3 regions of the Photobacterium sp. AWH4_225 genome follow, and region 2 is predicted to be linked to each of the others. Evidence: riboswitches for the same ligand, from Rfam matches in the RefSeq annotation. Region 2 holds a riboswitch; each other region holds the start of a gene.
What was found. Region 2 has a riboswitch for lysine ahead of ACXAD4_RS23920 (Na+/H+ antiporter NhaC family protein). Riboswitches for the same ligand answer to the same signal wherever they lie in the genome.
Positions count from the first base shown of each region.

Region 1 (10,666 bases), on a different contig from region 2:
CCTTCGATGTATACCTGAGAACCTTTACGTAGGTACTCACCAGCTACTTCAGCTAGCTTGCCGAACAGCGCCACACGGTGCCATTCAGTTTTCTCGCGCTGCTCGCCAGTGTTCTTGTCACGCCAGCTTTCAGAAGTGGCAATGGTAATATTTGCTACTGCACCACCACTTGGCATGTAACGGATTTCCGGATCATTACCCAAGTTACCGACAAGGATAACTTTGTTTACGCCACGACTGGCCATAGTTCACTCCGATCTCATTATCGGTGCTGGGAAAAGGCCAGCGACCGTTATTGAAAGTTTATACTTAATCGCGCAGTCTATCATGCTTCACCCCTGATCGAACAGGGTTGAATCCGAGTAAAATACAGCAAACAGCCACGCGAAGAAGTGACACACAATGGTGCTATTATAACCAGCTCACTGTGTTTTTATACAGCTTTTTCTTTCAAGGCCCTGAGCCCTGTGCAATAATGCCGCAGTCATAAATTAGTCAATAAAGCTCATCGATATGGATAACATTGAAGTCAGGGGTGCCCGTACCCATAACCTCAAGAACATTTCCCTCACGCTGCCTCGGGATCAGCTGATTGTTATCACCGGCCTGTCGGGATCGGGAAAGTCGTCTCTGGCTTTCGACACCCTGTATGCCGAAGGACAGCGACGCTACGTCGAATCACTGTCGGCCTACGCCCGTCAGTTTCTATCACTGATGGAGAAACCGGATGTCGACCATATCGAGGGGCTATCCCCTGCGATTTCCATCGAGCAGAAGTCGACCTCGCACAACCCGCGCTCTACGGTCGGTACCATTACCGAGGTTTACGATTACCTACGTCTGCTCTACGCCCGTGTCGGTGAGCCACGCTGTCCGACTCACCATGTTGAGCTAGCCGCCCAAACCGTCAGCCAAATGGTCGACAAGGTGCTCGAACTGCCGGAAGGCAGCAAGATGATGCTGCTGGCACCGATCGTCAAAGAGCGTAAGGGTGAACACGTTAAAACCTTGGCCAACCTCGCCGCACAGGGTTATATCCGCGCTCGTATCGATGGCGAGGTGTGCGATCTGTCCGATCCACCAACGCTGGAACTGCATAAGAAGCACACCATCGAAGTGGTGGTCGACCGCTTCAAGGTCCGCGATGATCTGCAACAGCGCCTGGCAGAATCTTTCGAAACCGCACTGGAGCTATCCGGCGGTACCGTGGTTGTCAGCCCGATGACCGACGGTGAACATGAAGAGATCGTGTTCTCGGCCAACTTTGCCTGCCCGCACTGTGGCTACAGCATGCAGGAACTGGAACCTCGCCTGTTCTCCTTCAACAATCCAGCCGGTGCTTGTGGTACTTGTGATGGCTTGGGGGTACAGCAGTTCTTTGACCCTGAACGTGTGGTGCAAAATGGCGAACTGAGCCTGTCCGGCGGGGCTATCCGCGGCTGGGACAAGCGCAACTTCTATTACTTCCAGATGCTCAAGTCACTGGCCGAGCATTATGGCTTTGATGTCGAAGCACCATTCGATAGCCTGCCGAAAAAGATCCAGAACGTGATCCTCAGCGGCTCGGGCAAGACCGATATCGAGTTCAAGTATATCAATGACCGGGGTGATATCACGGTCCGCCGCCATCCATTCGAGGGGATCCTCAACAATATGGAGCGCCGCTACCGCGAGACCGAATCCAACTCGGTACGAGAAGATCTGATCAAGTTTGTTTCGACTAAACCGTGTAGCAGCTGTGGTGGCTCGCGCCTGCGCCTGGAAGCCCGCAACGTGTTTATTGCCGATACCACCTTGCCGACCGTAAGCGAGATGAGTATCAGCGAAGCGATGGACTTCTTTAGCCAGCTGGCGCTGACCGGGCAGAAAGCCAAAATCGCCGAGAAAGTCCTTAAAGAAATAAATGACAGATTGAGCTTCCTGGTCAATGTCGGCCTCAACTACCTCAATCTATCCCGCAGTGCAGAAACCTTATCGGGTGGTGAAGCCCAGCGGATCCGCTTGGCTAGCCAAATTGGTGCTGGCCTTGTAGGCGTGATGTATGTACTGGACGAGCCGTCAATCGGCCTCCACCAGCGCGACAACGAGCGCCTGCTTAAGACCCTGACCCACCTGCGCGATCTCGGAAATACCGTGATTGTGGTCGAGCACGATGAAGATGCTATCCGGATGGCCGACCATGTGATCGATATCGGCCCGGGAGCCGGTGTCCATGGTGGTAACGTGATTGCCGAAGGTAAGCTGGCTGATATCGTCGATAACGACAATTCGCTGACGGGCCAATATCTCAGCGGCAAGAAATGTATTGCAATACCGGAGCAGCGAGTCGCCATGGATCCCGAGAGGACCGTCAAGCTACTCGGCGCTACCGGCAATAACCTAAAAGATGTTGATGTTGAAATCCCTGTTGGCCTGCTGACCTGTATCACAGGGGTGTCCGGCTCGGGCAAGTCGACCCTGATCAATGACACCTTCTTCCAGATCGCCCACCACCAACTCAACGGGGCGACATCTGGCCAGGCTGCGCCTTATCGTGAAATCCAAGATCTTGAGCACTTCGACAAGGTCATTGATATCGACCAGAGCCCGATTGGCCGTACGCCACGCTCTAACCCGGCAACCTACACCGGGATCTTCACGCCTATCCGTGAATTGTTTGCCGGCACCCAGGAATCGCGTTCGCGTGGTTACAAGCCGGGTCGCTTCAGCTTCAACGTCAAAGGCGGACGCTGTGAGGCGTGTCAGGGCGACGGTGTGATTAAAGTTGAAATGCACTTCCTGCCGGATGTCTACGTGCCTTGTGATGCCTGTAAGGGAAAGCGCTACAATCGCGAAACACTAGAGGTTCGCTACAAGGGCAAGACCATTGACGAGGTGCTGGAGCTGACAGTCGAAGATGCTCGCGAGTTCTTCGATGCGGTACCAGCCATTGCAAGAAAACTGCAGACCCTGATAGATGTTGGCCTGTCGTACATCCGTTTGGGTCAGGCGGCGACTACACTATCGGGTGGTGAGGCACAGCGCGTGAAACTAGCACGCGAACTGTCCAAGCGTGATACCGGCAAGACCCTGTATATCTTAGATGAGCCAACCACAGGCCTGCACTTCCATGATATACAGCAGTTGCTCAATGTCCTGCATCGCTTACGTGATCACGGTAATACCATCGTGGTGATCGAACATAACCTCGATGTTATCAAGACTGCAGACTGGATCATCGATCTTGGCCCCGAGGGCGGTAGCGGTGGCGGTGAAATCATTGCAACCGGTACACCTGAACAAGTGGCGCAGATCGCAGGTTCGCACACTGCACGCTTCCTCAAGCCTTTGCTGCCAGAGTGAACGCCAGTACAATAGTTCAGGCAACCTAACCGACGACGATAAACCGGGCTTGCATTCAAGCCCGGTTTTGTTTGATTCTGACAGTGAGATCCGCGCAACCACCATGACAGTGTTATATGTAAAAGGCACCAACCTTGCCGAGAAAGGGATCAGCAAACCGATGATTAAGCCATTTTTGGTGTCACTCGGGATCTTGTTCCTACTCGCGATGCACTACTTCCAGCATAACCCTGGTGGATCCGGGCTTGAGTTGTCATTCAATGCCATGAGCTGGATCCCATTCAGTTTTGCCATTGCCTTCGGCCTGCTGGAAATTTGCCGCCAGCGGGTATGGCGCTACTCGCGCTTGACCATTGTCCTGGCTGTTTGCTGTATCTTACTCACCCTCCCGGTGTTCTACCCCAATGCCGATGTCAGCCAGAGCTTGCCAAGACTACTTGGCTTATGGGCCGGCCTACTATTCTTCGTCGGCTTGCAGCAATTCTCGTTTAACCACAAACGTCGCCAGCGCATGCTGTGGTTTGTCCTTGCTGCAGTCTGGATCCAATCAGGCTTCGGCTGGGTACAATTCATGCTTCTTGAGCCGGGCAACCCTATTGGCTATGACACCGTGGCCAACCGCCCATACGGTATTTTCCAGCAACCCAACGTGATGGCCAGTTTCCTCGCCACCGGCTTGGTGCTATCTGGTTATTTACTGGCGCGCATCCCAATGTACCGGGGAAAATGGAGCTGGCAGCAATGCTTCTTGCTACTGACACCTGTTGTCACCCTGCCGCTGCTTGTTGTTCTGAGCTCACGGACCGGCTGGCTCGGTGCTGTGGTCGGTACCCTACTGCTGATCCCATATCTGCGCCGCTTTGCTGCCAAGGCACAGTGGCGAATGTGGCTGCTGATGATAGTACTGGGGCTCAGTGTTTCCTGGCACATCAACAGCTCAGCAGGTTGGTCACCGCAGGAAAACCGCTTGAGTTTGGTCAGTGCCCGTGCGATGCATATTCCACAAGCAGTCAATATGTTCCTCACCCAGCCACTAACTGGCTACGGCTTCGGCACGTTCGAGGTCAGTTATATTACCCAAACCGCAAGGTGGCACCACGATAGCCCGGACAACCCAGCCGGTATGGCAGCCCTTACCCATCCGCATAACGAGCTGGTATTCTGGGCCGCAGAAGGGGGGATCATTCCTCTACTTGCGCTGTTCGCAGCCGCGGCAGCAGTATTTCTCAAAATAAAGAAAGCCCGGGAAGGGACCCAGCTGGCTCTGATCGGCCTATTTTTCCCGATCGTCTTGCATTCCCAACTGGAGTACCCGTTCTACCATTCTCTGGTTCACTGGGTGATTTTCATCTTGCTGATTTATTGGGTCGATAACCTAACGGCCAAATACTACAAAAAACGAATGGACTACATCCTGTCAATACGAGCCTTGGTATTGAGCGTCCCGCTCATCACTACCGGATTTATGGTGACGACTCTATATTCGGGTGCGCAGCTGACCAAATACGAAACCAGCCATCCGGCCAATGTCGATTACCTAATGCGGGTCAACAACCCATGGGCGTGGCAAAATCGTTTTGAATGGGATTTACATCTGACCCAATTGCAGCTGGGGATCGCCAGTAACAACCCAACCTTGATCCAGGAATACATCAACTGGGCGCAGCAAAAAGCCAAACACTGGCCCCGTCCTGATCTGTACCAAAACCTGATCAGTGCCCACGGCCAGCTTGGACAGCTGGAACAGGCCGTACAAATTCTTGATGAGGCTCGTTACCTCTACCCAGAACACAAATTCGCTTCGCCAAGTACGACTGAGGTACAGACAATAGAAAGTGAAGCTGATAAATCAGCTCCTTAAAGACAAAAATGGCTACCTTGAGGTAGCCATTTTTTTACTATCGATAATGTTGGTATCGAAGCGCAGATTTATTTCAGCGTCGTTTGCAGTGCACGCAAACACAATGCGACGTTTTCACTGCGGGCAGCATAACCCATCAAGCCGATACGCCAGGCTTTACCTGCCAGAGCACCAAGGCCAGCACCAATTTCCAAGTTATAACGCTCAAGTAGGGTTTTTCTGACTTCGGCATCATCAATACCGTCAGGAATGTAAACTGCGTTCAGCTGAGGCAAGCGATGAGCCTCATCCACCACAAACTCAATGCCTAACTGCTCCAGACCTTCACGAAGTTCCAGGTGGGCGTCTTTGTGGCGCTGCCAGGCATTTTCCAACCCTTCGTTATGCAGCAAAACCAAGGCTTCATGCAGAGCATAAAGACTGTTGACCGGCGCAGTATGATGATAGCTGCGCTTGCCTTCACCGCTCCAGTATCCCAACACGAGGCTCTGATCGAGGAACCAACTCTGCACCGGTGCTTGGCGGCTTTGGATTTTAGCCACTGCTTTTTCAGAGAACGTCAGTGGCGATAGACCCGGTACACACGACAGGCATTTCTGGCTGCCGGAATAGACCGCGTCCAGCTGCCACTCATCCACCAACAAAGGAACGCCACCTAGCGAGGTCACAGCATCCACAATCGTCAGGCAGTCATGCTCACGGGCCAGTTTGGCAATCGCCTCGGCATCACTGAGCGCACCAGTTGAAGTTTCGGCATGGACAAAGGCCACGATTTTTGCGTCCGGATTGCTGTCCAGAGCCTGGGCGACCAAATCGGGATCAACTGGCTCCCCCCAGTTGTTATCGACCATCACGGCAACGCCGCCGCAACGCTCGACATTTTCACGCATCCGGTCGCCAAATACGCCATTGCGGCAGACAATCACCTTATCGCCGGGTTCAACCAAGTTGACGAAACAGGCTTCCATACCTGCACTGCCCGGGGCAGAGACCGCAATGGTAAAGGTATTTTGAGTCTGGAAGGCGTATTGCAGCAGCTGTTTAAGCTCATCCATCATACCGATGAATAGCGGATCCAAGTGCCCAATGGTCGGGCGGCTCAGGGCCTGAAGCACCTGTGGGTAGATATCTGAAGGGCCCGGGCCCATAAGGGTGCGCTGTGGTGGGTAGAAGCTACCAATCGTCATTATTGTTTTCCTCCCTGGCGGTAAGCGTGACAGTCAATCGTTATTGTAAGGTACTGATTGACTATATCAGCAATGAGCTAATTATGCTTATACCAAATCATGACCACCTTCTGGCACATAGATTCCATCAACATTTGTGACAATTTTTTGCAAAATTTATGCATATTTTATTTCTATGTAATTGACAACACACCTGCAAATCCGGTTCAATGTAGATCGTTTTTTGTTCATCCTGAGGAAAGGTTTTTCTCAGGGGCAGACAGAAGAGGAGCGTTACCCAGGTATCTAGGATTGCGGGGCCCCACCCCGAGGCAGTCTGGAGAGGGGGAGTAACGCCGAGATACGACATGACAGGGGGCATGGCGTATCGGCTACGAAGGTTGAATCCTTCTGGCTGTCATCTATTCACTATGGTAATGAATAGGTGGGGAGCTTCTGGTTGTTGTACCGGTTTACAATCTTACCTTTTTGCTCTCCTGACTTTTGTCGGGACTACCATCCCGAGCCCCCTGTTAATTGCGTTTATACTCTTTATTACTGGGAGACTCGTTGTGAGCTTTGTCGAAAATAACTTTACTGTTCCTCCACCGATAACCGTAGCGAAATTTGGCGGTACTAGCGTAGCCGATCATGCCGCCATGAGCCGAAGTGCCACGATCATCAAGGACAACCCTGCTGCTAAAGTAGTTTTGATCAGTGCCTGTTCCGGCGTTACCAACCTGTTAGTTGAACTTGCAAACGGAATTGCCGATAACGAGCAGCGCTCCCAACGGCTACATAAATTGACCTCTATTCACCAGAACATTATCGACAACCTGGCTCAGCCAGACGCTGTCGCTGGCCACATAGAACAACTTATCAATAACGTGGCAAGCCTAGCCGAGCAGGCCGCCGAAGCACCATCGACTAAGCTGACTGATCAGCTGGTTGCCCATGGTGAACTGTTGTCGACGCACTTATTTACCCAAATTCTCAACGAAATGGGGGCTACTGCCCAACGTTTCGATATTCGCTCTGTCATGCGTACCGACAGTCAATTCGGCAAAGCCATTCCGGAAATCGACGCCATCCGCCAACTCGCCGATGACCAGCTCCAGCCTTTGCTGGAAAGCGGTACAATTGTCGTATCCCAAGGCTTTATTGGCTCAGATAACAACGGTGAAACCACGACCCTAGGCCGTGGTGGCAGTGATTACAGCGCCGCTCTCGTTGCTGAGGCCATCAGTGCCGGAACCCTTGAGATCTGGACTGACGTACCAGGCATGTACACTACCGACCCGCGTATCACCGCCAATGCCAAGCCAATCAGTGAGATCAGCTTCAGTGAAGCTTCTGAAATGGCCAACTTCGGCGCCAAGATCCTGCACCCATCGACCTTACTGCCAGCGGTTCGTCAGCAGATCCCTGTCTTCATTGGCTCATCCAAAGCGCCTGAACAAGGCGGTACTTGGATCCGTCAGAAAGTCAGTGAACCACCGAAGTTCCGTGCTTTAGCGCTACGCTGCAACCAGACTATGGTTACCTTGACCAGTCTGAACATGTTCCACGCCTACGGTTTCCTATCAGAAGTATTCCGTATTCTGGCCGAGCATAAGATTTCGGTTGATTTGATCACTACCTCAGAGGTCAGTGTGTCATTGACCCTAGATCAAACCGATACCGGTGGTGGTGCCCCAAGCCTGCCTGCTGCGGCAATGGAGCAACTTAGCAAGTTGTGTAGCGTGGAGGTCGAGCAAGACCTTTGCTTAGTCGCACTAATCGGTAACGAACTCGGTGATGCCCCTGGCGCAGCAACCCAGGTATTTAGTCGTTTGGATGACTACAGTCCACGCATGATCTGCTTCGGTGCCAGCACTCACAACCTGTGCTTCCTGGTGAAAACAGAAGAGTCACGCGAAGTGATCAAGGTTCTGCACCAAGGCCTGTTTGAGTAAGGCTAAACGGATAAGATTCTGAATAGTAGAAAAGAAAAAGGCGCTCAATGAGCGCCTTTTTTATTGTTGTTCTGTTGCTTGATATCTTAAGCCAGGCAACAGAATGAAAGTTTCAAAAACGCAAAAGCTGACATCCATGTCGCTCTAACCCGTCTTCCCTGACGGGTAGGTTTTGAAATTTATTCTGCTGCATAGGCTAGACTATTCGAACAAAAGTTCTTAGCAAACCTACTAGCCATTAAGGTTCGGCCCCAGCCATTTCTCGGCTTCGACCAAATCCCACCCCTTGCGATCAGCATAGCTGTCACGTTGATCATCTTGGATCTGGGCGATCGCAAAGTAGCGCGAGTCTGGATGGGAGAAGTACCAGCCAGAGACCGATGCCCCCGGCCACATCGCATAACTGGTGGTCAGTGACATACCGATGGTTTCTTCGACCTGCAACAGCTCCCACAGCGAGCCTTTTTCGGTATGCTCAGGACACGCTGGGTAACCCGGTGCCGGGCGGATCCCCTGGTATTTCTCGCGGATCAGATCATCGTTGGACAAATCCTCATCCGGTGAGTAACCCCAGATATCCTTACGTACCTGCTCATGGAGATACTCAGCAAATGCCTCGGCCAAACGGTCGGCCACAGCCTGGATCATAATCGCGTTATAATCATCACCCGCCGCTTTGTAGGCATCTGCCAACTCGCGCTCACCAATACCACCGGTTACTGCAAAGGCACCAATCCAATCGGCCTTGCCGCTTTCTTTCGGCGCAATGTAGTCCGACAGGCAGTAATTGAAGCCTTTCGGTTTCTCAGTTTGCTGGCGCAGGTTGTGTAATACCTTGGCGACTTCGGTTCGCGACTCATCGGTGTACACCTCGATATCATCACCAACGCTGTTGGCCGGGAACATGGCACACATACCACGGGCTTTGAGCAAGCCTTCCTGTTCAACCCTATCAAGCAACTCGTTAGCATCATTGAACAAGCGGCGCGCTTCCTCGCCAACTTCTTCATGATCTAAGATGGCCGGATATTTGCCCATCAATGACCAGGTCATAAAGAAAGGCGTCCAGTCGATATACTGACGCAGGGTGGCAACATCAAAGTCATCAAACACCTGTACACCAGGTTTCAGCGGTGCCGGCGGAGTGTAGTTATCCCAATCAATCGCCACCTTGTTTGCCCTTGCGACATCCAAGGTAACCGGCTTAGTCTTAGGGCGCTTGCGACTATGCTGGTCACGAACCCTGACATAGTCAGCATCCAGTTTTTCGACAAAAGCAGGACGCAACTCATTAGACAGCAACGACGTACATACACCAACCGCTCGAGAAGCATTGTTCACATACACCACCGGGTGACTGTAGTTCTGCTCAATTTTCACCGCCGTGTGAGCCTTTGACGTCGTGGCCCCACCAATCAACAGCGGCAGGTCAAAGCCCTGGCGCTCCATCTCTTTCGCCACGTGGACCATCTCATCCAAAGAAGGTGTGATCAGGCCTGACAGGCCGATGATATCGACATTCTCTTCCTTGGCGACCTTGAGGATCTTCTCGCAAGGTACCATTACACCGAGATCGATGATTTCGTAGTTATTACACTGCAGTACCACACCAACAATGTTCTTGCCGATATCGTGGACATCGCCTTTTACTGTTGCCAGTAAGATCTTACCGTTTGTCGCACCCGCTTGTTTCGCAGCGTTAATATAAGGCTCTAGGTGGGCAACCGCCTGTTTCATTACCCGGGCTGATTTCACCACCTGCGGCAGGAACATCTTACCTTCACCGAACAAGTCACCGACCACGTTCATGCCATCCATCAACGGCCCTTCGATCACTTCGAGCGGCTTGGACGCATTGAGGCGCGCTTCTTCGGTATCTTCGACGATAAACTCGGTGATCCCCTTGACCAAAGCATGCTCAAGGCGTTTTTCTACCGACCAAGTGCGCCACTCAAGCGCCGACGCATCGTCTTCTTTACCCACGCCTTTATTGGCATATTCAGCAGCGATATCCAGCAGGCGCTCGGTCGAATCATCACGGCGGTTCAGAACCACGTCCTCTACCGCTTCGCGCAGCTTTTCCGGGACATTGTCATAAATTTCAAGCTGGCCGGCGTTCACGATGCCCATATCCATGCCGTTCTTAAAACAGTGGTACAGGAATACAGCATGAATGGCTTCACGGACGTAATTATTGCCGCGGAACGAGAACGAGACGTTGGACACCCCACCGGAAATCATTGCATGCGGCAGATCGCGCTTGATATCCGCAACGGCTTCGATGAAATCAACCGCATAGTTGTTGTGCTCTTCGATACCGGTCGCTACCGCAAAGATATTCG
Region 1 is NZ_JBSWTF010000001.1:268,667-279,332, reverse strand. It holds gene ACXAD4_RS01440 (single-stranded DNA-binding protein) at 1-245, opposite strand, end outside; gene uvrA (excinuclease ABC subunit UvrA) at 514-3,342, shown strand; gene ACXAD4_RS01430 (PglL family O-oligosaccharyltransferase) at 3,446-5,203, shown strand; gene ACXAD4_RS01425 (pyridoxal-phosphate-dependent aminotransferase family protein) at 5,272-6,390, opposite strand; lysine riboswitch at 6,646-6,833, shown strand; gene lysC (lysine-sensitive aspartokinase 3) at 6,942-8,324, shown strand; gene metH (methionine synthase) at 8,556-10,666, opposite strand, start outside.
Region 1: another riboswitch for lysine. It lies ahead of lysC (lysine-sensitive aspartokinase 3); the one in region 2 lies ahead of ACXAD4_RS23920 (Na+/H+ antiporter NhaC family protein).

Region 2 (10,666 bases):
CAATATGGGGCGCCAATATGGGGGTAAATATATAAGCGTTATTTCACGTCATCAAACGTAGCGCTTTCAAGCAACGCGGCGATAGTGTCTTTATAGCTAAGCCCAGCCTCTTTGGCTGCCATTGGGAAAACACTTCGGGTTGTCATTCCCGGTACTGTGTTCATCTCGATAAGCCAGATTTGTCCACTTTCATCAAGGAAAGTATCTACCCGTCCCCAGCCACGGCAGCCCAAGGTTTTGTAGGCGGTTAGGGCAGCTTGCTGCATGGCTTTTTCTTGTTCTGCTGTCAAGTCAGACGGGCAGTGATAAGTCGCCGTTTGCTCGCCGAATTTGGCATCCCAGTCAAAGAAGCTGTCTGATTTGATCTGTACCACAGGCAGGGGTTTGCCATCAAGGATGGCACAGGTGTATTCGCGGCCTGTGATGAATTGCTCAACCAGGATGTCATCATCGTACTCAAACGCATCAACCAAAGCGGTGTAAAGCTCTTCCGGCGAGGCGGCTTTTGATACACCGATGCTGCAGCCTTGGTTTAAGGGTTTGACCACTACGGGGTAGGTCAGGTTTGCCAACGTGGTTTTGATGGTGTCTACTGGCGTATGCTTGTTGACCTTAATCCAATCAGCGGTTTGCAGTCCATTCGAGCGCCAGATCTCTTTGGTCTTGAGTTTGTTGAGGGAAATGGACGAGGCCAAGAGGCCGCTGCCAGTATAGGGGATCTTGAGCAAATCGAGCAGGGCTTGCAGGTGCCCGCTTTCACCCATACCGCCATGAAGGGCAATGAAAGCTTTGTCTAAGTTGAAGAAGCCCTGCAAGGTGATATCAATGTGCCGGGGATCGATCTTGATAGCTTCATAACCCAATGACTCAACGGCCTCGGCAATACAATTGCCCGACTTTAATGAGACTTCGCGCTCGCTAGACTCACCGCCGTATAAAATTCCAATTCTCATGGTCATGTTCCGATTAAGCTTTGTTGTGTGAAAAAATCATCAAAGGAATACAAACCGATTGTTTTATAGCGAACAATCGAAAAAGTAAGAGTATAAAATTACTTGTATAGTGTTTAGTAGCTTATTGTAATGCTTTGTACTTCATATTGGATTGAAATGCCTAAAAAGTATGACATTGTGCATAACTTTATTTTCATCACAGAGAATGTTGTCTTATTTTTGAGCAAGGAATGAATTTCTTTTCAGCTAACTTGAAATAAATATCCTGCTAGGTATTGGGCTATGAACAGACAACAACAGCAAAATAAGTCATTGGGTATGTGGTTAATTTCCTTGTTGATTTCCTTGTACATGGGGCTGTTTGCGACGGTCGCAGCTGCACTGGAGTTTGAAAGCTATCCTCTAGATACCCTGGATAAGACGACGGCACAAGGTGTGAAGGCTGAAGTGGTTGATTACCACGGCCAGAAAGGGATACACGTTGCGGTGTCACCAGATCATCAGTCTGCTGAGCAAGGAGGATGCGATCACTGTACATATTTAGCGTTGGAGACTATCCCGTTTCGTGATGGCACCATTGAAATAAATATGGCTGGTGAGCCGCAGCAGAATGCAGCTGCAACATCAACGGCAAATGGCTTTGTGGGTATCGTTTTTAGGGTCAGTGAAGACTTGTCCAAATATGAAGGTGTGTATTTCCGCCCTTCCAATGCCCTGTCAGAAGATGAAGCGCAGCGTGAAATGACGGTTCAGTATTTCTCCTATCCGGATAACACCGCTGAACAATTGAGGGAGTCGGATCCGGGCAAATATGAAAGCGCAGCTAATATCCGTCCCGGGCAATGGTTCCACCTGAAAGCCGAAATCAATAATAACCAAGCGATTTTCTATGTTGATGGCGAAAAAATCTTGGTGGTTGACCGCTTGTTCCACGGCTCTGAGCACAAAGGGGTCATTGGGTTTATTACCGAGCCAGGCAATGATGCATATTTTTCAGAGTTGCAGATAAAGCACAGCCAGTAGCTGAACCTCCATCTTGAAGCAACTTGAGTATAAAAAAAGAGCAAGGCCGTGGCCTTGCTCTTTTTGTTTGAAACTGTTGTTTTTGAGGCTTTTGTATTTAAAGCCTTTCAGAAAACTTAGCTCGTGACAGGCTCTGCTGCAACAACAGGCTTGCTCTTACGAACAGCAAAGGCACAGAACGCCATAAACCATAGGCCGCTCACAGCAACACCTGCCCAAGCTGAGTGGGTGTAGCCGATAGCGAGGTAACCCAGCAGCGCGCCGAAGGCCACTGAGCATGCGTAAGGAAGCTGGGTCATGACGTGATCCATGTGGTGGCAGCCTGCACCTGTCGCAGACAAGATACTGGTGCTTGAAATTGGCGAGCTGTGATCACCAAATACCGCACCGGCCAGTACCGCAGACAACATTGGAAGCAGCAGTGCGATGTCACTGGCCGCAGCAATATCACCGGCTAGCGGTAGCATGATGCCGAACGTACCCCAGCTGGTTCCTGTCGCAAATGCCATGGCACAAGACAGCAGGAAGACAACTGCCGGAAGCAGTTCAACCGGCAGGTTACCGTTAGACATTGAAGCTAGGTAGATACCGGTTTGCATGTCACGCACAACGGCGCCAATCGTCCAGGCAAAGAATAGGATAATAATAGCGGGCATCATGGCTGAAATGCCTTGTGGGGCGGCTTTCATCCAGCTGCCTGCATCTAGCTTCAAGCGAAGGGCAAGGCCGATAGAGACGACCAAGCTGCAGATCGCACCGTATACTAGCGATGAGCCTACATCGGTGTTCTCAAACGAGCCGATCACGCTGAAGGCTTCGCCGTTGGCAGCCAGTACATCCGCACCTGACTGCACCATGAAAAATACCGTTGCCATAGTTAGGGTCAGGATAGGCAGTACCATATCAATCATGCCGCCTTTGGCTGACTCTGGCACCTCGACATCCAGGCCGGCTGGTTTGCCTTTTGATTCATCCCATAGCTTGCCTTCAAGTGCCCACTTCTCATGTTTGCGCATCGGGCCGATATCAAGCTGGAACGCAATCACACACAGCACCATCACAAGGGTGAATACCGCGTATAGGTTCATTGGCATCATCTCGACAAACGCCGAGATTGGACTTTGATCGGTCACGCCATGTGCCACCATGATGCCGCCAACTAGGGCAATGATGTATGCACCCCATGAAGAGATTGGCATCAATACACAGACTGGTGCTGCTGTGGAGTCCAGCAGGTAAGCGAGTTTGGCTCGAGAGATATTGAAACGGTCAGTCACCGGGCGGCAGATAGCACCCACCGATAGGCTGTGGAAAAAGTCGTCGATAAAGAAGATGAAGACCATCAGGCCTGTCAGTGATTTGGCACTGCGACGGTCTTTACAGCGGACCGCTGCCCAGTCGGCGAACGCTTGGGTAGCCCCGGAAACACTCATCAGGCTGATCAGCGCGCCAAGCAGCAGCATGAAGATGATCATGTTGACGTTATCGCTGTTCATTGCGCCGTCGACCCATACAATTGCCAGCACTTTGCCGACCAGGTATTGCAGGGACTCAAGCGGTGAGTATTGGTTAAGCATCAATGCGCCGGCAAAGATACCTGCTCCGAGGGAGAGCAAAACCCGCCTGGTGGTGACCGCAAGGATAACAGCCAGCATGGCAGGGATAACGGACATTAGCGAGTCCGAAAAATCGACAAGGTTCATGATCTCATCACACCTATGTGTTTCAGGTGGAGATCTACCGAAAGGAAGTGTAACTAAGACGCAGAAAAAGAAGACTTGTTACCCCCTCAGGTAGCGCTCCATAGGTAAATACTATGGCAGTTCTGTGCCTATTCGACACAGACCCAGCGACTGAGTTGATGGCTGCAGTCACTTCGGCGCTGACTCCTTTCTCCGGCTTCAAAGGTATCACCCTCCACACGGTTACTTATAGGCAGCGCGCCTCTACTGATTTAGGGTTTATCACCGTCAATCCTACTGGATTTTGGTCATAAGTCTAACATTATATACGGCTGAATATTTATGTCAGCTAATAATAAGCTTTTTTCATGGTCTTGATTAGAATCTTGGTTTGAAGCGTTAGCCCTTTCCTCGGATTATCCGTTTTACCCATTGCTGGGTTTAAATTTTAAGGAGCTAACGTGTTTTCTCGCAAACACTTTGAATTGATTGATAAACCGACGTTCTTCGGGGCGTTGGGGATGTTGATCTCGGTTGTGGTGCCTTTGCTGCTGTTTCCGGCACAAGGGGCAGAATGGATTGCTGTCGCCAAAACGTTTATGACCGATAAGCTCGGTTTCCTCTATTTGGCGCTCGGTGTCGGTGCATTCTTCTTTATGATTTACATCGTTTTTTCCGATATCGGCCAAATTAAACTGGGCGATCCTGATGAGCAGCCCGAGTTTACGACGGCGTCATGGGCGGCCATGCTGTTCTGTGGTGGTATCGGTGCCAGTATTCTTTACTGGGGGACAATTGAGTGGGCGTATTACTACCAAGCGCCTCCTTTCCAGTTAGAACCTGGCAGTGAAGAAGCGGTCCGCTGGGCGGCAACTTATGGCTTATTCCACTGGGGGCCGATTGCATGGTCTATTTATTTGGTCCCTGCATTGCCGATTGCTTATTTCTTCTATGTGCGCAAGCAGCCTGTACTTAAGGTCTCGGCGGCATTGATGCCTGTGATAGGGGAAGCCCGCAGTTATGGTTGGCTGGGTAAAGTCATCGATGTGTTATTTATCTTCGGCTTGCTGGGCGGTGGTGCTACGACGCTGGGCTTGGCTGCGCCGTTGATCACCGAAGGTGCCAACTACCTATTTGGCGTACCGAAAGATACGGTTACCCAAGTTATCGTATTGATGATTTGTACCGCCATCTTCGCCTACTCGGCGTATGCCGGGATGGAGAAGGGCATTAAGTTCCTCAGTAACATCAACTTCTGGGGGGCTTTGGGTCTACTGGCTTTTATTCTGGTGACTGGGCCAACGATATTCATGCTGGAAACCGGCTTGGATTCACTGGGCCGTATGCTGTCGAACTTCTTTGTCATGGCAACATGGGCTGAGCCGTTCGGCGGCTATGGCTCGTTTGAAAATACCCACTTCCCGCAGGATTGGACTATTTTCTACTGGGCGTGGTGGCTGGTGTTCGCCCCGAGCATGGGCTTGTTCGTCGCGAGGATCTCCCGTGGCCGTACCATCAAGCAGATGGTGACCGGTTCGATATTCTTTGGGTCGATGGGCTGCTTCCTGTTCTTCATGATTTTGGGTAACTACGGTCTATCGCTTCAGCTTTCGGGAGCGTTGGATGTGGTTGGCATCTTGAACTCTGAGGGTGCGACAAAAGCTATTTTCTCTATCCTTGAGCAGTTGCCGTTTAGTACCTTGGTCATCGCAGCATTCACCCTGCTGTGTTTGATTTTCACTGCCACGACGTTTGACTCGATTTCCTATATCTTGGCATCGGTTGTACAGAACAACGTGACTGAAGACCCAATGCGCTGGAACCGCTTGTTCTGGGCATTTGCGTTGTCATTCATGCCGTCGGTATTGTTGTTTATGGGGGGGCTGTCGACCCTGCAAACGGCGGCTATCGTCGGTGGCTTGCCACTGCTTGTCATTGCAGTAATGCTGATGATGTCGGCGGTGAAGGCGGCAACGCTCGATCTGACCCATCAGGAAGGTTATGAAGATCCGGTGATCAATATCGAGGAACTACCCGATGTCGACCCATGGTCAAATGAAGGCATGGCATTGACCAAGTTCGAGGAGCTGAAAGAGATCGCCATGGCGGCGGCAGAAGCCGAGCGAGAAGCACTTTACAAAGTGTGGAAGCTGAAGAAGAAAATCCGCGCTGAAGCGGTGGCCAACGGTGAGTCCGGGATGGATTTCAGTGATGCGCCGCAAGAGCGTTTGGATCAGCTTCAGCAGTTGATGGACGATGCCATGACAGCCAAAGAGAACAAGCTAGCCGCTTCGGAAGAAGCGCAGGAAGCACGCAAGGTGTTCAACGAGCTGATGCGAACCCGGTTGGAAACGATGGTCGAGCAGGAAGTGTAGGGAAGCACTGACTTACAGCTATAAAAAATGCCGAGTCATGAGACTCGGCATTTTTGTATCTAAAGCTTTTGTGTTTAAAGAAGGCGTTAGATCTGATCGACCACAGCCCACACGGCTGCAAGCACATCCTGGCCGAAGGCGACGCTGCGCTCCGGCGACCAGCCGTAGAACTCATCAGGGTGGCTGATGTGATCTTTAAATGGCATCTCGATAGTGTAAGACAGGCACTTGAACTGCTCGGCAACCCAGTTGGAGCCAATGGCCAGGTTAGCTTTGCCAGGCTCGTCTTTGTCGTAACCGTGGGCTACCTGGAATTCTGGGGTAATGGTCAATAAAGCAGCCTTGAACGCATTTTCTAATGCGGCATGGCGCTCATTGTAAGATGGGATCCCTTCGCTGCCTGCTACGAAGTTATACGGGATCGCTTCGTCACCGTGGATGTCGAGGAACATATCGACGCCAGTCGCCAGCATTCGCTCGCGGACAAGGAAAACCTCTGGACTCTTATCCATTGATGGGGTTTGCCATTCGCGGTTTAGGTTGACACCAATGGCATTGGTTCGCAGGTGGCCACGGATACTGCCGTCCGGATTCATGTTTGGCACGATATGGAATACCGCTTTGTCTAGCAGGGCTTTGGCAACCGTGTCGGTATCATCAAGCAGGCGCTGCAATAGGCCTTCGATAAACCACTCGGCCATGGTTTCACCCGGGTGCTGGCGGCCAATGATCCAGATGTTTTTCTTCTCATCTGACGGTTCGCCAATGGTCAGCAAGCTCATGTCGTTGCCATCAAGGGTCGCACCAAGGGTTTCCAGTTTGCAGCTGAACTGGCTTTGTGCCTGGTGCAGTAAGTCTTGGTGGCGGTCGTAGCTGTATGGTGCGAAGTAGGCGAAATACATCGAGCCGTACTCTGGGATCATCTTGAAGCTTAGGGTATCGCCATCAAACTCAGCAGGAATACGGAACCACTCTTCTCGGTCGTATGAGGCGACAACGTCATAGTCTTGCCAGCCTTCCGGGTAGGCAGACTTAGCCAGGTTTAAGATTGAGAACTGGTGTTGCTTCTGGGGCTCGCTTTCGAGGCGGAAATGGAACCATTGCGAGATATCTGACTGGTTATCGGCAGGGATGGTCAGCTGGATGTTGTCTGGTGAATCGGCACTGACGATATGGATGTTACCACTTTCGAAATTGCTGAAAATTTTCATTGTTATCAATCTTATGTTTGTTGAGGTAAAAAGAGGTTAGCTGTAAATATAGCTGGTTTGAAGTATTTATCTGTTACAGAGCATTGATAACTCAAAGAGCCGGTAAAGTAAAAAGCTTCGGGCCCGTAGAGCACTGCGGTAACATGGCATAAAAACGACAAACAGGAAGATAAAGTGGCTTTTCATTATGTTGCTCGCGGGGTGATCCGCGATGGAGACCGTATCCTTTTGGTCAGGGCGATTGGCGATAGTATGACTTTCTTGCCCGGTGGGCATATAGAGTTTGGCGAATCGGCGCCGGTAGCATTGGCCCGTGAATTGTTCGAGGAAGCGTCAATAAATGCCAACGTCGGTGAATTTATTGGTGCGGCTGAAAACGAATGGTTCCTTGAGGGGCAGCCACAGACTGAAATCAACTTGCTGTTTGAGGTTGAAACGGGTCTATCGCATAGAGACCCTGTTGTTTCCAATGAAGCTCATCTCGAGTTTTTCTGGGTACCTTGCAAGGAAATTGAGCAGTGGAACCTTTTTCCTGAGTCTCTTCGTGCTCTGGTTAAGCAAGAGCAGAGACCTAAACAGGCATTTTGGGGTTCGGGAATCCCACTCAAGTCAGTATGATCACACACTTTTTTATGTGATTTTGTTGATTAAACGGATAGATTGGCTCTTTGTTGTCTAATGTGTGAGCAAACGAACATTTTGGGGGTTTACACATTACGGCAAGCTTTATATTATACGCCGCACTTACGGAGAGATGGCTGAGTGGTTGAAAGCACCGGTCTTGAAAACCGGCATACGTTTGTAGCGTATCTAGGGTTCAAATCCCTATCTCTCCGCCACATTTCAATAGTCAGTAGTCATACTGGTTATTTGACCTTTTGGGTAAGCAGGGTTCAAATCCTCCATACCAAGAGCGTCTCCACCACATTCTAAAAGTTTGACCAAGGTTGAGCTTTATAAAGAATTGGAGCGGTAGTTCAGTTGGTTAGAATACCGGCCTGTCACGCCGGGGGTCGCGGGTTCGAGTCCCGTCCGCTCCGCCAACGACATTAGCCCGATGCGAAAGCGTCGGGCTTTTTCGTATTTACCACTCCCGAAAGTGCTGCGCACTTTTGTCTGCGGAACTAGGCGTCCCCACCGTGATGCCGGACCATCGAGTCCACTTGGATGCAAGCCCAGCCCTCCGCCACTACACTGAAGCCTCGTCAGAAATGCTGGGGCGTTGTTGTTTTCTCGTTATTCCTTAGCAACAAACTTCGTCAATAGCGCTTCGCCTTGCTGTTGGCTGAGGTACCCCGGTACTGGGTAAGTACCGTGGGCTTCAGCCAGTGCACGCTGGGTTATAAGCGGGATCTCTTCGGCTTTCAGCTCTGGGAAAGAGGTTGGGATCTCCAACGCCTTGTTAAGTTCTGTCACTGCGACGATGAAGTCTTCTGCGGTGTTTAGGCCAATGGCTTCGGCGAGGAGCTGTAGCCGGTTTTCGCAGTAGGGTTTTAGCAGTTTGAGTACTTCTGGAAGCAGGACGGCATTTGCCAGACCATGGGGAATGTTGTACATGCCGCCTAGCTGGTGGGCAAAGGCATGGACATAGCCAACGTATGCTCGGGTGAAAGCACATCCTGCCTCGTAGGAGGCAATCGCCATTTGCTCTCTTGCCTCTAGGTTATGGCCATCCTCAAAAGCGGTAGTTAAATATTTGAAGATCTTCTCGGTTGCTTGGATCGCGTATTTAACAGTTAGCGGGGTATGGTAGGTGCCAATATATGACTCAACAGCGTGGGTCAGCGCATCCATACCGGTTGCGGCAGTAATGGGTTTAGGGAGTCCGACCATCAGCGTCGGATCTATCAGGGCGACATCTGGCAGAATTGCCGGATCGACAATGGCAAACTTCTCACGTGCACTTGGATCCGAGACGACCGCCGCAACGGTCGCTTCCGAGCCTGTGCCAGCTGTGGTTGGAATAGCCATGAACGGTGGTAACTTCTTTCTGATTTTGAGCTTTCCTGCCAATCTTCGTACAGGCTTGTCCCTCACGATTTTTGCACCTATCGCTTTAGCACAATCAATCGGTGAGCCCCCGCCAATGGCAATAATGGCGTTGCATTGTTGCTCTTTGTACACATCCGCACCCACTGCGACATTGGCAATGGTCGGGTTGGGTTTTACCTCATCGTAGATGACATATTCAATGCCCTGGTCTTTCAGGGCGTTACATAAAGCCGTTGTGAGACCGAGTGAGTGAATCATGGCATCGGTAACAATGAGCACTTTCTGAGCGCCTTTTGCGGCCATAAGCTCACCGGCTTTGGCGACGCTATTGGTACCCATTTCGAGTTCGGGGAAAGGAATCGTGATGAGTTTGTTGAGCTGTTTATTGATTCCAACCACGGTTTTGTAGAGCAACATAGTAAACATCCTTTTAAACACGTGTTTGAATTATAGTCATAACTCGTGATGCGTTTATGGGATGAGCTTCATGGTTGAACAAAAATATGCTGCTAAGTGCTTATTAGGTTTTAGGTATTGGCAAGGATCTCAACCAAAGGGAACGGTTGCGAGGTTAACTTGTTGTTTCGGTATAAAAAACTATTTGTTGTTTGGCTACCGTTACTGAACAGCTTGGTAATTTGGTAAGGCGTACCTTTGGCGAGGTGCCAGAGAAAATGCTCAGCGGCCTTATCAAATGTCCTAACGCGTTCAATTTTGTCGACAGTCCCTAAAGGCGAATGGAAGGTGAACTCAGTTAAGGTAACGCTGCCATCACATTCAAGGCGTTGTTTGTCGACATGCTCGAAGCCGAAATCATTGGCTGAAGGGGCCACGCCTCCTGGCAGCATCTGTGCGGGTAGGATTAAAGTTGCTTGTGAAAGGGTCATTTCAACTCCTGCTTTTTTATTATCGTGGCACAGGCTGCAGGTTAATGCACTGCGATCTTATGAGCAAATTATCTATGTGCTGCCACACTGTAAGAAAGCCAGCAAAGGAGATAAGGGATGAATAGGCGGCATTTTCTAGCACTGTGGTCGGTATTGTTTGTGAAACCATTGTGGGCAAAAACGCCTGCTGTTGCGACCCCTTCGCAGGCTGAAGGGCCCTTTTATCCTGTTACACCTATTCCACTGAGAGCCAATTTAGTTTTGCAGGAGGAAGGTTTGGCTGGGGAGCCGATCGATTTACTTGGTCGGGTGATAGACACAGATGGCCAAGCGCTATCTGGAGTAAAAGTGGAAATTTGGCAATGCGATGGCAATGGCGTTTATGATCACCCACAGCAACCTAATAATGAGGCTTTTGATCGCCACTTTGCCGGTTTTGGTGCTGTAGAAACCGACAGTAATGGCCAATACCGTTTTCGTACTCTCTATCCTGTGCCGTATACCGGCCGTCCACCCCATATTCATGTCAAACTTTGGCGTGGT
Region 2 is NZ_JBSWTF010000004.1:1,490,323-1,500,988, forward strand. It holds gene ACXAD4_RS23910 (D-alanine--D-alanine ligase family protein) at 39-953, opposite strand; gene ACXAD4_RS23915 (hypothetical protein) at 1,236-1,976, shown strand; gene ACXAD4_RS23920 (Na+/H+ antiporter NhaC family protein) at 2,093-3,679, opposite strand; lysine riboswitch at 3,763-3,933, opposite strand; gene ACXAD4_RS23925 (BCCT family transporter) at 4,120-6,033, shown strand; gene ACXAD4_RS23930 (M14 family metallopeptidase) at 6,120-7,244, opposite strand; gene ACXAD4_RS23935 (NUDIX domain-containing protein) at 7,419-7,862, shown strand; tRNA gene ACXAD4_RS23940 (tRNA-Ser) at 7,993-8,083, shown strand; tRNA gene ACXAD4_RS23945 (tRNA-Asp) at 8,211-8,287, shown strand; gene ACXAD4_RS23950 (iron-containing alcohol dehydrogenase) at 8,481-9,653, opposite strand; gene ACXAD4_RS23955 (hypothetical protein) at 9,764-10,123, opposite strand; gene ACXAD4_RS23960 (dioxygenase family protein) at 10,241-10,666, shown strand, end outside.

Region 3 (10,666 bases), 360 kb from region 2:
TCATTCCATTGATGAAAGCGTTGATGGTGTCATTGGTCGAAAGGCCACCAATGATAGCGAAAATCACACCGAGAGAGATATAGTATGCAGATAACTCGTTGTATTTCCATTTCCAAGTCTGCGAAGCATAAACCAGAAACGCGATCCCCAGACCAAGTATTGTCAGCACAAGTGTATGACGAACTGGCAAAGGCTTATTGTCCCATTGCGCGATGATTTCAGTTGTGCGAGCTTCTTTTCGAATACTATGCAGAACGTACGCAACCCCGATGGTCATCAATACAACATAGACAAAAATACGCATACCCATACCGCTGAAAATAGGCACATCAACCAGAGGCTGAGCGACGGACAGGGCATAAGGGTTAGTAATGGATGCTAAATAACCGACTTTAACCGGAATGGTGACAATCGCCAGACCGATAATTTTTGATAGCCCCAGCCTTGTTGCCATGGCCACCACCATAGGTATCACAAGCAGAAACTCTTTCGCCATTCCCATGAATGTACTGCCCATGGAAAACACCACCATCAGGATTGGCACCAATAAGTAAACGTTACCCCGAGTAGCAGAAAGCGTACGCTCTAGACCTGTTTCAATGGCGCCAACTTTGTCGAGTACACCAAACATACCGCCGATAAACAGCACCATGAAAATCATACCAGCTTGCTTGGTGATGGCTTGAGGAATACTGACTAGCGCATCAAGCAGGCTAACGGCTTGCGCTTCCCCTTCCTGAGGGTAAATGCCAATCAGGTTGAGTGGTGAGACATCTTTTTCCAGCACTTGGTATGTGCCGGGAATGATCAGCTTTCCGTCACGTTCAAACTGTCCGGAATCGAAAAAATAGGTCATCAGTACTGCTACCAAAACGACAGACAGCAGGATGATTACTGGGTTTAAGTTACCTTTTTTCTTTGGTTGTTCAGTAACATTTTGTTGAGCTGGTGATATAGCTTCACTCACTTTAAATCTCCATTTCGTCACATTCTATCCTACAACATTTCTGCAACATATTTTTTTGTGTTAGTGTTTTCAATTCAATGACAACTTGTCATAGGGGTATGATGAAATTAACTTAATCAAATGGAACCAGATGAACATAACGGCGAAACAACTTCGGGTACTCAAAGCTATCAGCCAAGCAGGAACAACCAGTATGGCAGCAGAGCAGTTGAACTTATCTCAATCTGGTGTAAGCCGAATGTTAGCCCAGCTGGAAAAAGAACTTGATCTGGATCTCTTTGAGCGAGATAGAGGGAGATTAAAAATTAAGCCCGAATCGCTCAATTTGTTATCAAACGCACTGCATGTTTTGGAGGGTATAGAGCAACTCCAGACTCAGGCGTCGGAAATTAAGAGGGGACGCAAGGCTAAGCAGGTATTCAAGATTGCGATGCCTTATACCTTTGCAAAGTCAATCGCACCGAAACTTATCAAGCAACTGGTGACGGCATATCCTGACGTATCGGTAGAACTGTTTTCCGGCCATTATCGCTCGATTGAAGAGAGCGTGTATTCCGGTCAGGCCGATGTCGGGTTTACCCGCATCAATAACCATTCAAAATTTCGTTCCACTGCGATCGATTCAGGTATTGCGATGTGTGTGTTTCCCCAGGGCCACCAGTTTGAGGCGTTCCACTCGATCGTCGCTGAAAACTTGCGAGATCAGAAACTCGTTATGATCGGCCGAAAGAGTAGCACTCGTTATGATGTGATGAACTGGTTTACTCGCAGTAATCTGTTTCCGGAGATCGTCGTTGAAGCGCATTCTGTCGATGTAGCCTGCTCACTTGTGGCAGAGGGTATTGGCGTTTCCATTGCTAATAGTACCATGCTCAAAGGGATGGATAATCACAGAGTTCGTGCGCTGCCTATCCTAGACTTGCCTCGCTATCAATACGGCGTAATTCAAAGGCCTGATGATATTGCCAATGAGAGCAAGCAGGTGATCATTGATACATTCTCTGATTTGCTTCAGGAAATGTTGGCTGAACTTCCAGTGCTGGGACGTTAACTATTATGAAGCTTACAGGCGAAGTTTGAGTTAGATTTTATCGATATAAAAAAGGGATCTAACAAACGTAGATCCCTATCACTTATCAACTTAGACGAGCCGCCCCGGTTTTTACTTTACAATGTTCTGCGCTGTCGCGTAGAAGTCACGTGCCCTTGCCCAGACGCCGTTTGGATCTTCACCTTTACACAGGGTCAATAGATGCGGAAGCAGTTGCCCAGCGAAATCTTCGCTGCTTTCTTTTGGCAGTACTGTTGGTAGGTGGTCGACCGCCTGAACATATAGCCCGCTAACATCCGATTCGATAATTGGCTTCGCCAACTTGGTGCTCTGGTTGTAGATGCGGATTGGGTTATCCGGGTTATTCGGATCGCAGCTGACATCGCTGACCATGCTCAGGCGAGGGTTCTCACCCAGGCTTTCCTTGGTAATGAACGGAGGCGTGCCCTCGGCAAGGTAAGCACAGTTAACCAAGATGTCGTAGTCATTGATTGCAGTGAATGGGCCACCGGCTTTGGTTTCTTCGATATCCCAGCCGTCAGCATCGATACCCAGCTCGGCAAATAGATCCAATGCGCCACGGCCACAGCGGCCAAACTGACCGATAACCAATACCTTAGGCTTCTCTGACAGTGTTGCAACCTGCTCGCGCAGTACTGCTAGGTAATGGTCGCGATCCGGGTAGCTGCCCACTGCGCCGAACACATCTTTACAGTGTAAATGGTGGATATAACCCGACAGGCCAATCGCTGCACCAACATAGCCCGCCCAGTATCCGAAGGCACAAACACGCTTGCCCATTTCGTCTTGCAGGAACTCTAGGTCAAGAATTTGGCCGCCACCGGCATTGAAGCGGGATAAGATCTGCACAGCTTCATCCTGCCCCTTGAACGCATGGGCAAAGTAAATGTGCTGGTGCTTGAGCGGGAAGTCATCTTCAGCCAGCTCTTTCAAACCCAAGATATAAGCGTGCTCTGGAGCTTCAGTCCAGCTATGGCCCGCCGCTAGCTCACAGCCCACATCGACATAAGCTTGGTCAGGGAAAATACGGGTATCGCTACGCTCGACAATCACCTGGGCGCCCGCATCAATCAGGGCTTTGGCTCCGGTAGGTGTCAATGCCGTGCGGTGCTCACCCACTTTTACTTCATCTCTTAGCCAAAATAGTGTGTTCATTTTCAATCCTTTTTTTAAACGGTAGCTCGAAATAGCAATCGCTATTTAAGCGGTAACTGGGGTGGCTGCGGCCTGACGGCGCACCATCAAAACAATCAGTGCAACTTGCAATACGGCGGCCAGTACGATGGTGTACGGGCTACGGGTGATTTCGGCAACCATGAAGCCGATGCTGGCGGTTACGCCTGTCAAAATAGCGTATGGGAACTGGGTGCGGACGTGGGAAACATGATCACATCCAGTCGACATCGAGCTAAGAATTGTCGTGTCGGAAATCGGTGATGAATGATCCCCCAGCATACCGCCACTTAGCGCTGCACCAATACAAATTAGTGGGTCGGCGCCCAGCGCACTGGCAACCGGCACTGCAATCGGGATCAGGATGGCGAAAGTGCCCCACGACGAACCTGTCGCTACCGAGATAAAGCTGCCGATAATGAAAATCAATGCAGGCAGCATAAACACCGGCAAGCGATCATTCATCACCTGGCTAATATAGTCCCCTGTACCCAGAGACTTACAGATATCACCCAAGGTCCATGCCAATAGCAAGATAACCAAAATTAGCATGATCCGCTGCATTCCCGACACAAAAGTGTTGAAGGCTGTCGAGGCGGTCATAGTTTTGGTGTAAGCGTAGTAGGCAATCGCCGTTATCGAGGCAATCAGATAGCTGGTGCCAAGCGATGCTCGGATCACCGGGCCATTGATGGTGCCATGCAGATGGTAGTTATAAGTGAACAGCGCGATCAGCGAGCCGAACAGTACCGCCAGGGGCAATACAATCAGCGAGATACGGCCTGATTTCACCTGCTGGTCATCCACAGGCAGTACGCTCTCCTCAGCCTGCTGGCGAGCTTGCCGCTCGGCTTCGGCCATTGGCCCCCAGTCTTTTTTCAGCACCGCGTAGACAGGCACACTGAACAGTGCCAGCAAGGCATAGAGCTGGTAAGGGATCACCTGCAGGAAAGTCGCAAAGCCATCAACGGGCTGGCCCATGTTATCGAATGCGTTCTCAATCAGGCCCTGCGAGTAGACACCCCAGCTGATAATCGGGATCAGCACGCAAATCGGCGACGAGGTCGAGTCAATGATAAAGGCCAGCTTCTCCTTGCTCAGCTTGAGCTTGTTGTAAATTGGCGAGAACATCGGGCCAAGAATAAGCGAGTTGCCCGAGTCGGTAAAAAACACCCCGATCCCGGTTGCCCAGGTGGCGAGCTGGGCTTTCAATGGTGATGACACATAGCGGGTCGCCATGGTCGAAAACGCTGCCATACCACCGCTTTGCTCGACCAGGTAGATAAAGCCGGAAATAATGGTAATAACAATAATGATCTGTGCGTTGCTGCCCGATGCAAGCTGTGTGAACGGCCCATCAGACAAGAACATCAACGCAGTATCGACAGGATGACCCTTGGTTAAGATCAGCATGCCGCTGATCACTGCAACGCCCAGAGCCAAAACAACATGCCGAGTGGTAAAGGCGAGTATCAGCGCCAGCACCGCGGGTACGATGGACAATAATCCGTAATCAGCCATTCGTAGACTTCTCCTAAAAAACAACATCAAGGTATTTGAGTATTTAGAGGAGGGGCGTAAGGAGCACGCGAGCGACAAAGGCTGTACGAAATCGGTAGGCGAACTTACCTGTTCGAAAACAAAAATTGCTGTAGCTCTCCATCCGGGCAGGGCCCGAGATGACAGTGCTGCTCCTATTAAGAACAACCCCAGCAGCTTGGCTGACGACCAAAACCACTTCGGCATTGACTCCTTTCGTTTAGCTTCATCGGCTGTCGACCTTCACTAAACTACTCTTAGGTAATGCGCCTCTACGTTGCAGGCAGTGAATAACCACCCGCTTTGTATTGAATAAAACATAAAAACGCATAATCCAAATCAACTTGACGCCACATTGTGATCAATATCACATTATATATTTTATTAAACACTCAATTAACAAAACATTGCACTACTGGCTACCATGCTTGCAGCAACAACAACCACAAAGGCTATTTTTTGCTGTTAATGGTGGATTTCATATCAGTATTTATCTGGAGTAGTCTTAGCTTTGTCGGGGTTGACCGGAGAGGGCCTGAGAAAGACACAAGGTACCGGTGCTAAAATGGAGGCTCAACCTGCATATTTACCCAGCGGTACCTAAATAAAAAAGTGGTTAAAGGTATGTTGAGGGAGGAGTTGGGGTTCAGATATTGCAGATACAAAAAATGCCGGCCTAGGCCAGCATTTTCTTCTCTAAAGTTCGGAAACTTATAGAGTAACTACGTTCGCAGCTTGAGGACCTTTCTGGCCTTGCTCGATGTCGAAAGAAACTTTCTGACCTTCAGAAAGAGTCTTGAAACCTTCAGAAGCGATAGCGCGGAAGTGTACGAATACGTCAGCACCGCCGTTCTCTTGAGTGATGAAACCGAAACCTTTTTCTTCGTTAAACCACTTAACGATACCAGTAGACTTAGACATGTGATGTCCCTTATGTAAATTCATTTAAACCGCAAGCCAATAGCTACGGTCAGTTAAAATTGAATTATTAATGTGACGATAAATATAAGGGAAACAGTTAGATACAGTACGAAAACGTAATGATATCAGATGGTTTAACTTGTACTTGATGTTGCATTAAATAACTCTTCTCAAATTGAGCCTGCGTATCATAACAACAGAGTGAAAAATATGCAGCGAATTTTTGACAATTTTTCGTATTATTTTTTGAGGGGTTAACTATTCATTCAGTAATCCAGGCCTATCACCACAATGCTACCCCCTCATCAATGGCTAAAAAGAGAAAAAGAAACCTGCTATCGTCGCACTCATCAGATTGGACAGAGTCGCGGCAAAGATGGCAGGCATGCAGAGAGTAGAAATCTCATGACGCCGCTTCGGTGCCATAGTCCCTAACCCGCCTAGCAACATGGCAGCCGCTGCAAAGTTTGCGAAGCCACACAAGGCAAAAGTAATAATGGCTGTGCTTCGGGTAGATAGCTCCGTCACTTTGAGGTATTCAGTAAAGTTCACGTAAGCCACAAATTCATTCAGCACCAACTTCTGACCTATGAAGGAGGCTGACACCATCGCTTCGTCAAACGGAATACCAATAATCAATGCAACAGGATAAAACAAATAGCCTAGAAGATATTCGAGCGACAGTTCAGGCAGGCCAATATAGCTACCTATCCCACCCAGCATGCCATTGACCAAGGCAATCAAACCAATAAACGCCAAGAGCATCGCACCGACATTCAATGCCAGCATCAATCCGCTGGAAGCGCCGGCCGCCGCCGCATCAATGACATTGGCAGGCTTATCTACCGTTACCCCTTCTTGCTCTTGCTCTTTTGAACCGCGCGGCTTTGTCTCTGGTACCAAGATTTTGGCAAACAGCAAACCACCAGGAGCCGCCATGAACGAGGCTGCAATCAGGTATTGCATATCAACACCCATTGCTGCAAAACCGCCCAAAACAGTTCCTGCAATCGAAGCCAGGCCGCCGCACATAACAGCAAACAGTTCAGAGCGGCTCAATCGGTTGATATAAGGGGCGATCACCAAGGGAGCTTCCGTCTGACCGACGAAGATATTGGCGGTAGCCGACATGGACTCGTTCTTACTGGTCCCTAGTAGTTTTTGCAATGCCCCACCCAATACCCGGATGAACAACTGCATGATACCGAGGTAATACAACACAGAAACCAGTGCCGAGAAGAAAACAATGACTGGCAACACGCGCATGGCAAATATAAAACCACCACTGCCAAAGACCTCGAACATCTGTCCGCTGACCAACCCTCCGAACAAAAACTCGATCCCGGCATGAGAGAATCCCAGCACCGAGCTCACTCCACCCGAAACAATCTCGAGCAAATCTTTTCCGATAGGAATGAACAAGACAAATGCCCCAATAATGAACTGGATAGCAAAAGCTCCCAGTACCGTCCGTTTATTGATGGCTTGGCGATTTTTCGAAAAAACAACAGCGATAGCAAGCAGTGCTACCATTCCCATTAAGCTAGTCAGAGCGTCCATGTTTGGCGGCCTTATATAGGGTGGATAGGTGTACAACCTACCTACTCGACATATACAAATACCCCGGGCGCTATAAGCCCGGGGCGGTTTAAATATTAGTGGTTAATCCAGTGCTTTACGGCAAGTTCAGCAACTTGCATTTCGATATCAAAGGGGACCGGTTGCGGAATGCTCTGCAGCGAGTCCCGGTTAAGGGCAATTCGCTCTAAACTCAGTGACTGCAAAGCCAGGCCGAGATCCATAATTTCAATAGGATTTCCGTCGCCCGCAGAAAGATTAACAAGGTTGGCATCCGACAAGACGAACAGTTGCTTGTCTTTGAGCTGGTAAGCCGTCACATGAGGGCGGATCTTATCTTGGCTTTGGCTCAACGCGGCCAAATCCCCAAGGTTGATTTCACGCTGGAAATGACCCGCATTGGCAATAATCGTATTGCCACGCATCATTTCGAAATGCTCTTTACGCAGCACGTTATCGCGGCCGGTAATGGTGACGACCATATCGGCATCCGGCAAAGCTTCTTCCAATGCGGAGGTATAGAAACCTTCCATATGCGCTTCAAGCAATGTCAGTGGGTTGGACTCAACCACGGTAACATGGGCCCCCATACCTCGCAGGCGCTGCGCGGTACCAGAGCCGCAATATCCATAACCAATCACCACGACCTTCTTGCCGTGCAGCATGACGTTGGTGGCGCGCATGATGCCATCGACAACAGATGAACCCACACCAAAGCGGTTTTCGATAATTCGTTTGGCTTGGGTGTCATTGATGATCAAGGTGCTGAATTTATCTGCATGGAAGTCTTCACGCAGGCGGTTGGCCCCTGTGGTCGTTTCTTCCGTGGCACCTAGCAGTGAGGTCTGGAAGCCGCTAAATTCTGGCTCGGTGAAAATGAGCTCGTGCAAGTCGGCACCGTTGTCGGCAATGATGTCCGGCTGGTGTGATAACACTTTGCGACAGTAGTTAATGTGATCATCAAAGCTCTCGTCACGGCGGGAATAAACACTTACCCCATAGTCTTCGACCAAGGCGGCTGCCGTTTCATCTTGAGTTGAACCTGGTGAACCGGTGATCACCACTTTGGCACCACCTTTGGTCAATGCCTCCAGCCACACACCGGTTTTGGCCTCAACATGCAAACAAATGCCTATTGTCAAACCGGTAAACGGCTTTTCTTTTTCAAAGCGCTCTATAATGCTGCGCATAATTGGCATGTGGTTACGAGCCCAATCGACACGTCGGCGGCCAAGTGGCGCAAGAGAAAGATCGGCAACGTCGTGTTCAGGGTAGGTATTCTGTTCCATAGGAGCCTCTGTTGGGAGAACGGTTTGTTGACCCACAAATCTTCCCTGAAATGTCATGCAAACTTAATCAACTTATCAAGAACTGATAGTTTCCCCTCGGTGCAAAATAATGTGATATTTCACATAACCATCATCAAAAACCCAGAATTCCTCCTCTCCAAGCAACTATTTCGTTATACAGAAACTATAAGTTTCCGTAGTGGAAACATTAACGAAACGACGATCACCAAAAAGCAAACGTTTACCTCTTAAAATGCGCATAAGGAATTAACAGGTGAAAACCATGAACCTGAATTTATTGGCCACCTTCTATACCGTGGTTATGAACAACTCGTTTTCAGTCGCTGCCGACAAGCTGTGTTTATCCAAATCCGTGATTAGCAAACATGTAAAACAGCTCGAACAAGAATTGCGTTGCTCGTTGATTCAACGTACTACCCGGCAGATCAACCTGACTGAAGAAGGTCAATTCCTTTACGAACGCTGCGCTGAGATCTTCGACAGCGTTGATAAGTGCTATGACTTCATCGACGAGCGCAAAGATATCGTCAGGGGAAAACTGCGGGTAAAAATGCCAGCGGTGTTGGAGTTCGATGATTTCATCACCGACACCTTTGCCCAGTTACTATCAACTTATCCTGAGCTAGAGCTCGACCTGATTTTCGACAACCAGATTGGTGACTTGATCCATGAACAGGTCGATCTGGTGCTTAAGATTGGCGCACTGGAAGACAGCTCGTACAAGTGCAAGAAAATAAAAAATATCGGGACCTATGTTGTCGCTTCACCGGATTACTTGGACAGACATGGCATACCGGAAAAACCATCAGATTTGATTGGTCACAAATGTATGAACTATACCCACTGCCTGACCAAAGATAAGTGGATGTTCATTGCTGATGGCAAAGAAACCAAAATAGAAATCTCACCATTTCTGCAGCTTGAGAGTGAGTCATTACTCACGCGCTATGCATTAAAGGGCATGGGGATAACAACCACCCTGGATTTTATTACTGAGTCATATATTCAATCTGGTGAGCTTATCAGTTTGCTGGATAGCTATACCTGGAAAACCGAACTGTATGCCGTGTATCCCAACAATGCCGTCATACCTTTGAAAACTCGCAAATTGATCGATTTACTCGCAAGCACATAAAAGGCCTAAGGATGAAAACAGCGTTTATCTCAGCACTCACATTGGGGCTGGCCATCAGCCCATTTGCCAACAGCGAAGAGGTGAAACTCCGATTTATCGGCACTTCAGATCTCCATTCTTATATCAGCCAGTTTGACTACTACAACAACCAAAATAGTCAGAAGTACGGCCTCGTCGGACTGGTCGCTGAGATTGAACACTACCGCAATCAAGTAAAAAACAGCTTTCTTGCCGACACTGGCGATCTGCTGGTCGGCAACCCGCTGGGGGATTATCTCGCTCGGGTTAATCCGGAGTCTTATGCCCGCAAATCGCCAATCATCTGCGCAATGAATGCGCTTGAGTTTGATGTTGCCGTACCCGGCAACCACGATTTCGATTACGGCTTGGATTACCTGCAACTGAGCTACAGCAGTGGCAACTTCCCTTACTTTGCCTCCAACGTTTACCGTGAAGATGGCAAACAGCCCTACTTCGAACCTTACCTGATCGTGCCGCGGGAAGTCGTTTCCGAGCAAGGCACCAAGCACACTCTCAACATTGGCTATATCGGCTTGGTGCCGCCGCAAACCATGCAGCTCAACAGGCAGCACCTCGGAGGTAAAGTCACCATTACCGATCAGCTCGCCGACGCAGAAAAATGGGCTGCTGAGGCGAAAAAAGCCGGTGCTGATGTGATAGTGGCACTCGCCCACTCAGGCCTGAATGATGATGAATATACCGACGGTATGGAAGACATGGTGTGGCACCTTGCAGGTGTCGACAATGTCGATGCGATCCTGTTTGGCCACTCACATAATACCTATCCGGATGAGCGCTATGCTCACTTGAAAGACGTTGATATCGAGCAAGGACTTATCCAAGGCACGCCAGCAGCCCAACCTGGAAAATGGGGGGACCATATCGGTGTCGTCGATATCACCCTAACTCAGCAAGACGGCCAATGGCAGATGAGTGACGGTCGTGCCTTT
Region 3 is NZ_JBSWTF010000004.1:1,133,225-1,143,890, forward strand. It holds gene ACXAD4_RS22355 (YfcC family protein) at 1-967, opposite strand, end outside; gene ACXAD4_RS22360 (LysR family transcriptional regulator) at 1,098-2,018, shown strand; gene ACXAD4_RS22365 (saccharopine dehydrogenase) at 2,130-3,194, opposite strand; gene ACXAD4_RS22370 (Na+/H+ antiporter NhaC family protein) at 3,240-4,733, opposite strand; lysine riboswitch at 4,857-5,034, opposite strand; gene cspE (transcription antiterminator/RNA stability regulator CspE) at 5,463-5,672, opposite strand; gene ACXAD4_RS22380 (NupC/NupG family nucleoside CNT transporter) at 5,985-7,232, opposite strand; gene ACXAD4_RS22385 (adenosylhomocysteinase) at 7,328-8,539, opposite strand; gene ACXAD4_RS22390 (substrate binding domain-containing protein) at 8,823-9,695, shown strand; gene ACXAD4_RS22395 (bifunctional 2',3'-cyclic-nucleotide 2'-phosphodiesterase/3'-nucleotidase) at 9,707-10,666, shown strand, end outside.
Region 3: another riboswitch for lysine. It lies ahead of ACXAD4_RS22370 (Na+/H+ antiporter NhaC family protein); the one in region 2 lies ahead of ACXAD4_RS23920 (Na+/H+ antiporter NhaC family protein).